2 regions of the Halobacillus shinanisalinarum genome follow, and region 1 is predicted to be linked to the other one. Evidence: riboswitches for the same ligand, from Rfam matches in the RefSeq annotation. Region 1 holds a riboswitch; the other holds the start of a gene.
The links. A riboswitch is a leader RNA that binds a small molecule or an ion and turns the genes downstream of it on or off. The one in region 1 is predicted to bind S-adenosylmethionine.
Positions count from the first base shown of each region.

Region 2: it holds a riboswitch for S-adenosylmethionine, as region 1 does, so the genes downstream of both, MUO14_RS02720 (YezD family protein) here and MUO14_RS19415 (sulfite oxidase-like oxidoreductase) in region 1, are expected to answer to the same signal.

Region 1 covers NZ_CP095074.1:3,930,174-3,934,737, forward strand. The annotation lists gene MUO14_RS19405 (argininosuccinate synthase) at 1-810, shown strand, start outside; gene argH (argininosuccinate lyase) at 803-2,176, shown strand; SAM riboswitch class I at 2,266-2,372, shown strand; gene MUO14_RS19415 (sulfite oxidase-like oxidoreductase) at 2,445-3,110, shown strand; gene MUO14_RS19420 (acetyl-CoA C-acyltransferase) at 3,123-4,277, shown strand; gene MUO14_RS19425 (hypothetical protein) at 4,404-4,544, shown strand; partial or broken gene MUO14_RS19430 (sodium:solute symporter family transporter) at 4,541-4,564, shown strand, end outside.
Region 2 covers NZ_CP095074.1:509,300-513,863, reverse strand. The annotation lists gene MUO14_RS02730 (5-methyltetrahydropteroyltriglutamate--homocysteine S-methyltransferase) at 31-1,161, opposite strand; gene metC (cystathionine beta-lyase) at 1,226-2,431, opposite strand; gene MUO14_RS02720 (YezD family protein) at 2,576-2,737, opposite strand; SAM riboswitch class I at 2,860-2,967, opposite strand; gene metH (methionine synthase) at 3,084-4,564, opposite strand, start outside.

The DNA.
Region 1 (4,564 bases):
CCTGTCAGAGAATGGGGGATGACGCGTGATGAGCAAATCAAGTATGCCGAGGAAAAAGGCATTCCGATCCCGGTTAACTTAGATAACCCATTTTCAATTGATGCGAATATTTGGGGACGTGCTTGCGAAGCGGGTGTTCTTGAGGATCCTTGGATGGAAGCACCGGAAGCGGCTTATGCTTGGACGAATCCGATTGAAAAAACACCTGATACTCCGGATATCATAGATATCGAGTTTGATAGTGGAATTCCTGTTGCTTTAAATGGCGAACAGATGGATATTGTTCCATTGATTGAGGAGTTGAATAGCTTAGGCGGCATGCATGGAGTCGGACGTATTGACCACACAGAAAACCGCCTCGTCGGGATTAAATCAAGAGAAGTGTATGAAAACCCGGGTGCGATGATTTTGATCAATGCCCATAAAGAACTTGAGTTTTTAACATTGACGAGAGAAGTATCCCAGTACAAAGCAACAATTGATCAGCAAATGTCAAAAATGATTTATGACGGTCTATGGTATTCTCCGCTGCAGCCGGCATTACAAGCTTTTGTTGAGGAAACCCAGCAAGTGGTGACAGGTGCCGTTAAAGTGAAGCTGTTCAAGGGTCATCATCAAGTAATCGGGAAAAAGTCTCCAGTCAGCCTTTATAATGAAAAACTTTCGACGTATTCAAAAGGGGATGCCTTTGATCACAATGCTGCGGTCGGATTTATTAAACTGTGGGGTCTGCCGACGAAAGTGCATGCTGATGTGCATAAAACTGGGGCGAAGAAGGCTGAAGAACAGCCGGTGAGTGTGCATGAGTAAGCTTTGGGGTGGTCGATTTACCAAACCAACCAACAAGCTGGTCGAAGAGTACACCTCTTCGATCGGTTTTGATGACAAGCTGGCTTTACATGATATACAGGGGAGTCTTGCACACGTTGATATGCTTGGAAAGTGTGCGATCATTTCTAAAGAGGAAGCCGAGCAAATTAAAGACGGATTGCATATCATTCAGAAAAAAATCAAGAATGATGAAGTGTCGTTTTCTGTTGAGCATGAAGACATCCATATGAATATTGAAAAGCTACTGATCGATGAAATTGGTCCTGTTGGCGGCAAGCTCCACACAGGGAGAAGCCGTAACGACCAGGTAGCAACAGATATGCACTTGTATTTGAAGGAAAAAACCACCCAACTCATTCAACTAGTTGAAGCGGTACAGGAGGCGCTTGTCAGTCAGGCGGATTCCCATGTTGAAACGATTATCCCTGGTTATACACACTTGCAGCGGGCTCAGCCGGTTTCATTTGCGCATCATTTGCTTGCATATTTTTGGATGTTTGAGCGCGATAAAGAGCGGCTCAAGGACAGTGTGAAGCGGATTGATTGGTCGCCACTTGGTGCAGCGGCGCTTGCTGGGACACCTTATGCGGTCGATAGACAGATGACGGCGGAGACGCTCGGATTTGATAACGTTTATCCAAACTCATTGGACGCCGTCAGTGATCGAGATTTCATCCTGGAATTTTTGTCGATCGCTTCCATTTTAATTACACATATTTCAAGACTGTCAGATGAATTGATTCTTTGGAGCAGTCAGGAATTTGATTTCGTTGAGCTCGATGATGCGTTTTGTACGGGTTCGAGCATTATGCCGCAGAAAAAGAATCCGGATGTGCCTGAGTTGCTTCGTGGCAAAACAGGAAGGATTTACGGCAACTTGATGGGGCTGCTGACCCTTCTGAAGGGTCTACCGCTTGCGTACAATAAGGATATGCAGGAGGACAAGGAAGGGATGTTCGATACGGTGGAGACGCTGGATGGGGCGCTATCGCTGCTGGCTCCGATGCTGGCTTCGATGGAAGTGAAGGGGTCGAATATGCGTCAGGCGGTAAATGAGGATTATTCGAATGCAACCGATATTGCGGATTATTTGGCTGTGAAAGGTCTGCCGTTTCGTCAGGCGCATGAGGTGATCGGCAAGATTGTGCTGTATGCGATTGAGCAGCAGACCTACCTGCTTGATCTGACACTTGATGAGTATAAGGAATTTTCTGAGCTGTTTGAAGCGGATATTTTTGAAAAATTAGCGCCTGAGCAGGTAGTGGCTGCCCGAAATAGTGAAGGCGGCACTGGTTTTGAGCAGGTGGCACAGCAGCTTGAGTTAGCAAAACAACATCTTAAATAATGCGATTCATTTCATGGAATTTTCTAAATATTATTGACTTTAGTATGGTTTATTTGTAACATGGCAAGTAACTTAATAACGTTAACTTACTCTTATCTAGAGCAGGCTGAGGGATTTGGCCCTTTGACGCCCGGCAACCGGTCTATAGACACGGTGCTACTTCCAACGAACACATTTTATGTTCGGAAGATGAGAGGTTGAAGCAAAATCTTCTGCCTCTTTCATTTTGAAAGGGGCTTTTTATTATTCAAGGAACGGGTGATGTGGGATGAATAAGGCGGAGCGGCTCAAGCGTTCCAAGGGTCCACAGGTGACAGAACGGTTTGGCGGACGGCTGCCTCCTGGGCAGGTGTTAACAGAAAAATTTCCGATTTTAACGGTAGGTGAAGTTCCGTCCTATGACCTTGACCAGTGGGATTTTCAAATGACTGGGGGTATTGGGGACACGGTTATGTTTTCATACAATGATTTGATGGCGCTGCCGCAGTCAAAGGTTATCTGTGATGTTCATTGTGTTACAAGATGGTCGAAGTTTGATAATGGTTTTGAAGGGGTCTTGTTGCAGGACTTGCTTGAGGATTTCGAGATACCAGATGACATTCAGTACGTTATGGTGCATGGGGATTATGATTATACAGCTAATATTCCGCTTAAGGACTTGTTAGCCAAAGGTGTCATCCTTGCTCATTCTTATAATGGCAAGCCATTGACGGAAAAGCACGGCTATCCATTTCGACTGGTAATTCCTCATTTGTACTTTTGGAAGAGTGTGAAGTGGATTAGGGGCTTTGAGTTTAGGAAGTCGGATGCACCAGGTTTCTGGGAGCAAAATGGTTTTCACAATGAGGCAGATCCGTTTAAAGAGCAGCGCTTTTCTGATGAAGGTGATGTGATGGAAGAGGATAAATGGAAGGAAAAGGACTTTGATTATTGAGGAGGTAGAAGAATGAGTGTTGTAATCTTAGATGGTGTACGTACACCTTTTGGTAAATGGAAAGGTGGTTTATCCAAGTTAGGGGCCAAGGATCTTGGTGTTCAAGCAACCAGAGCATTGATGGAACGCGTGCCTGAAGCCTTGAATGCCGATGGTGTCATCCTTGCCCAGGTCCTACAGGCAGGACAGGGACAGAACCCGGCCAGAGCGGTTGCTGCAGGTGCTGGTGTCTCATGGGCTGTTCCGGCGATAACCATAAATAATGTCTGTTTGGCGGGGGTCGCTTCGGTGGCAGATGCAGCGAGACGCATCAAGCTTGAGGAAGGTCAGCTTTATATAGTCGGTGGGTTTGACTCAATGACAAATGCGCCTCACGTTGCCACCCTTCGTAACGGTTTAGCAACAGGGCCTGTCGAGTTTACAGATACGCTGATTAACGATGGCCTCTGGTGTTCGCTAACCGATTCATCAATGGGGGGATTGACAGACATTCAAAACGAGGAGCGGAACATCAAGCGGGAAGAGCAAGATCAATATGCTTTAGATTCTCAGTTGAAAGCAGCTCGTGCGCAGGAACAAGGGTTGTTCAATGATGAGATTGTACCAGTGCACGTGGGCAGTAAACAGCTGGCAGGTGATGAAGGGATCAGGCCACAGTCCACTTTGGATAAATTAAGCAGTTTGGTTCCGGCATTTAGAGAAAGAGGGACGATTACAGCAGGAAATGCTTCACAAATGACGGATGGAGCAAGTGTTGGAGTGGTCGCTTCAGAAAGTTATGCACAAACGATTGGGAAAACACCTCTCGCCCGTGTGATTGGCTGGTCAGAAACGGCTGGTTCTGATTCCAGTTTACACACGAAGCCGGCGGATGCGATTGCTAAGCTTTTTAAACGATATCAGTTAACAAAAGACGATATTGATTTATTTGAAATTAACGAAGCCTTTGCAAGTGTTGCTCTGGCAAGTATCGATGAGCTTGGGTTAGATCCACAAAAAGTAAATGTCAATGGAGGAGCGATTGCCATAGGGCATCCGCTTGGTGGAACAGGATTTCGGTTAGTTCTCACACTTATTCATGAGTTGAAACGTCGCGGGGCGGACGGGGCATCGCCTCACTGTGTGGCGGGGCGGGCAAGGCTTTGCCATTCTCGTCGAAGTGCCTAAAGATTGGTTATAAAAGGAGGTAGTAACATGTTTCTTACTTACGGAATAGCCATTATTATATTTTGGGTGGCAGGATTAGCCCTCTGGCAAGCAATGTATAAATCCTCATCTAAGGGAGGGAAGTAAATGGAGTCCTTATCAGAAGGTGTCATCTGGTTTATCGGAGGCTTGTTGTTCGTTTATTTTCTGTTTGTAACGTGGATTGGCAGGAAAGGGGCGAAGTATAGTAAGACAATGAGCGGCTTTGCAACCGCAAGGGCAAGGTGAGCCCTTGGATCGTCGGCGCC
Region 2 (4,564 bases), 1.5 Mb from region 1:
TCAGGTATTGGCTTCCATGTATTAGAGAACTTACTTCCATACATCCTTAGAGATCGTAATAACATGTTTAAGCTTTTCCCATTGCTCCTCCTCCGTTATTAAATTTCCTTCCTCTGTGGAGGCAAATCCGCATTGTGGGCTTAAGCACAATTGGTTGAGATCAACGTATTCAGAAGCTTCATTAATTCTCTTCTTAATTGCATCTGCATCTTCAAGTTCTCCAAACTTAGACGTTATGACACCGAGAACGATTTGCAAATTTGAACGTTTGACGTGGCGGAGTGGCTCAAAGCTGCCAGAGCGCTCATCATCAAATTCAAGGAATAAACCATCGACATCGAGTCCATTAAATATAGTCTCTGATACCGTTTCATATCCTCCAGTTCCGGAATAGCTTGATTGAAAATTACCGCGACAAATGTGCAGCGTTACTTTTAGATCATCAGGGCGGTCAGCAATAGCTTCATTAATAGTGTTTGCAAAGATCGTACTCAGTTCCACAGGTGCAAATCCTGACCTCCGAATTAAGCTGTTTCCTTCTTCTGAGAAAAGCTGGGACCAAGCTGTGTCGTCTAACTGGAGATAGCGGCAACCTGCGTCATAGAAAGCACGAATCGCCTTTTTGTATGCAATAGTTAAATCGTGTACAAATCCTTCCGTAGTATCATAGATTTCTTTTATATTTTTCCCTCTAACGAAAAGCATATTGGGACTTGGTATTGTAAACTTTGCCGTATGTGACTCCGCAATACTATGAAGAAACTTATAATCTTCAAGCATGGGATGGTCAGTGAAATCTATCTTCCCTGTGACCTTAACACCATAAGCTTTGGTTACGGTATTATGAAATTCCAATCCTTTTTCCGGTACAAATCCTTCGACCCCATCCAATCCCTCAAGGAAATCAAAATGCCACCAGGCACGACGAAAATCACCGTCTGTGATGGCTTCAAGGCCGATTTCTTTTTGTTTTTCAACGATTCTAATAATTTCAGTATCTTCAATTGCACGTAATTCTGCAGAATTTATGTCACCAGCTGCTTTTTGAAGACGAGCCTTTTCAATTCGTGCTGATCTTAATAAGCTTCCTACATGATCAGCCCGAAATGGGGGAACAGTCCCTCCTTTGTTCTTTAATCCTGAAGTTACACTTTTACTCATAATTATTCCTTCTTTCTTTAGTGATTGTGATGAACTCTTGCAAGATAAGTGTACTGTAATTGAATCAACCCCTATTTTGTAATAAAATACGTTTTTTGTTTACCGATTGAGTTGCTGCTTCTAGAGCTTGATCGATATCTTTGATTAGATCATTTACATGCTCGAGTCCAACTGAGAGCCTAAGCAGTCCATCGGTAATTCCTCTTGCTTCTCTTTCTGTTTCTGGCATAGCAGCATGTGACATTGTTGCAGGATATGATAGAATCGACTCTACTGCACCAAGACTGACAGCAAAAACGGGCAGACGAATGTGTTCAACAAATGCTTTCGCGGCTGTTTTATTAGGTAATCGAAAAGAGAGGAGTGCACCAGCCCCCTTCGATTGCCGCACGTGTACAGGGTACCCAGGATGAAAGGAAAGTCCGGGGTAGTAGACTTCACTAATGAAAGAATGCTCATTAAGGTGGGTTGCTATTTTTAATGCTGTGTCAGAAGATTGGGTTAGCCGTGCCCCTAATGTTTTGATTCCTTGAATTAAATGGTAGGCATCCTGTGCACCTAAAATCGAGCCAAACGAGTTTTGAATAAATGATAGTCTTTCACCAAGTTCCTTATTCTTAGTTACGGCCAGACCCGCAACGATATCACTGTGCCCGGAAAGGAATTTGGTAGCACTATGAAGGACAAGATCTACTCCAAACTGGAGTGGATTCTGGTAAAGAGGTGTCATAAAAGTGTTATCGACAAAAGTTAGACAGCCATGTGCTTTGGCTAATTTTACGATTCCCTCTATATCTGTAATATTTAAGCAAGGATTGGAAGGTGTTTCCATATAAAAAACTTTTGTATTTGGTTGAATTGCCCGACATGTTTCATTCAGGTTGGTCATGTTAACGAAGGTATGGTCAATATTGAATCTTCTCAATACTTCTGTGATCAAGCGATAGGTTCCACCGTAAACATCCCTAGAAATTAAAACATGGTCACCTGAAGAAAGGAGCATAAAGGCAGAAGAGATAGCAGCCATCCCTGAGGCGAACGCTAACCCTGTTTCACCACCTTCCAGGTCTGCAATGGTTTGTTCCAATGCTTGCCTTGTTGGGTTACCCGATCTGCTGTAATCATATGGACCAAACGTATCGAAGCTCTCCTGGTGATAGGTAGATGACAAGTAAATGGGAACGTTTACTGCCCCTGTTTTTTGTTCCTTATTCCCATAAGTTGAAGCATGAATGAATCTGGTTTCCAGTTGGTCTTTATAAGAACTCATCGTCAGTTTTCCTCCCTCTCCAAAGCCTAAAAGATTTTTACTAAAATAACTTCTCAATCAAAAAGGCATCTTTATATTCCGATGGGTATCGAAGATAAAGATGCCTTTAGTTGACTAATCGGCATAAGCAATATTCAGTTTGAGCTAATCATTGTCTGATTTTTTATTTAGTGGGTACCGCTTTTTTTCAGTGCACTCAATTTGTGTAATTTCTCCATCATGTACTGTTATGGCTACAGACCCATATTCTATGTTTTCTAAAGCTGATATAACGTCATTAATTTTTTTCTCTAGAGTGTTTTTCATACCATTACCTCCTCTGAAGAATGCAATCCGCTATTTTTTGCCTTTGGTAAGTCCAATCAGCAAGCAAAATAAAAACCTCTTCTTGTAATAAGAAGAGGTTAAGTAGAACGTTTACTTTTCTCTTCTTATCTTTTCAAGCCTGAACGGCTTGCTGGAATTGGCACAGTACTTTAGTTAAGTCTGCTGCCGAGGTTTCAATGGGCCAGTCCCTCCACCTCTCTGGATAAGAAAAATGTTATTCATTTGATTATCCTATAATTTACACGTATTAATATTTCTTGTCAATCGTTTAATGGAAAAATTTAAATTATTCTAAAATCAGACAGGACTTTGCTATTCACACACTCTAATGCACATTGAAATAACGCGCCTCAGGATGAGCGAACACAATGGCCGTAACCGAAGCCTCTGGTTCCATCATACATTCCTCGGTCAATTCAACTCCAATTTGTTCTGGTCTAATCAATTGAAATAATTTTCTCTGATCCTCCAAGTCCGGGCAAGCTGGATAACCGAAAGAATACCGCTGTCCCTGGTATTTAGCTGAGAAACGCTCTTGCATCGTAAAGTCTGTCGGGTCGGGGAATCCCCATTTATCACGCATGAGCTGATGGATGTGTTCAGCCAATCCTTCCGCTGTTTCTAATGCCAGTGCTTGCAAGGCGTGGCTTTTCAAATATTCCCCCTGTTGTTTCATGTCCAGGGAACGTTGCCTGATTCCTTTTCCAGCTGTTACAGAGAAGAATCCTACGTAATCCATTTCTCCGCTTGAGATCGGACGCAAGTAGTCAGCTAAACAAAGATAGGGATCACGGTTTTGGCGTGGAAAAGTAAAACGCTCGATGATCGTTTGATGATCGGCTGGATTATAAATGATTACGTCATCTCCATCGGATTGAGCAGGAAAGAATTGATAAAGTGCAGACGGTTGAATCCAGTTCTCTTTTTGCGCTTTTAAAAGTAATTCATCTACGACCTCTTTTAGTTGGAGTGCTTTATTATTTTTCTCTGCCAGCAACTTTGAGAATTTACCCTTTAGTCCCAAATGGTGTCCAATCAGCATCTGCATGTTAATAAAAGGTTCAATATGAGCAACAGAATAATCTCGTAAAATGTGTTGTTCAAAATCGTTCGGTTTGTAAACAGGAATAGTCTTAGATACTTTGGATATTGGCTTCTCAGCTACAGCCGTTGCAGATTGGGTTTGGGCTTGCTCATGACTTCTGGCTATAGCCTTAGTTTGTTTTTCTTGCTGTTCACGAATGAGCAGTGTGCGATCCTCCTGGTTACTGAGCCGATTTGATAGAGCGAGTCCGTCCATTGCATCTTTTGCGTAGAAAACGGAACCGTTATATTGAGGAGCGATTTTCGTATTAGTAAACTTTCTTGAAAGGGCAGCGCCCCCCACTAATATCGGTAATTCAATTTGTTGCTGTTTTAAATCCTGGGCGGTCAAAACCATTTGCTGGGCTGACTTGACAAGTAAACCTGATAGGCCAATGGAGTCTGGCTCCTCTTCTTTAATGTGTTTGATTAAATCAGATGGGGTTACTTTAATACCTAAATCAATGACGTCAAAGCCATTGTTGCTTAAAATGATGTCTACAAGGTTTTTACCAATATCGTGGACATCTCCTTTAACCGTGGCAAGAAGAATTTTTCCTTTTTTATTTGACGTATCACCCTTTTCCATATGTGGTTCAAGGTAGGCAACAGACGCCTTCATGACCTCTGCACTTTGTAAAACTTCAGCTACGATGAGCTGGTTATCGTTAAATAAGCGCCCGACTTCAGCCATTCCAGTCATGAGTGGACCATTGATGATTT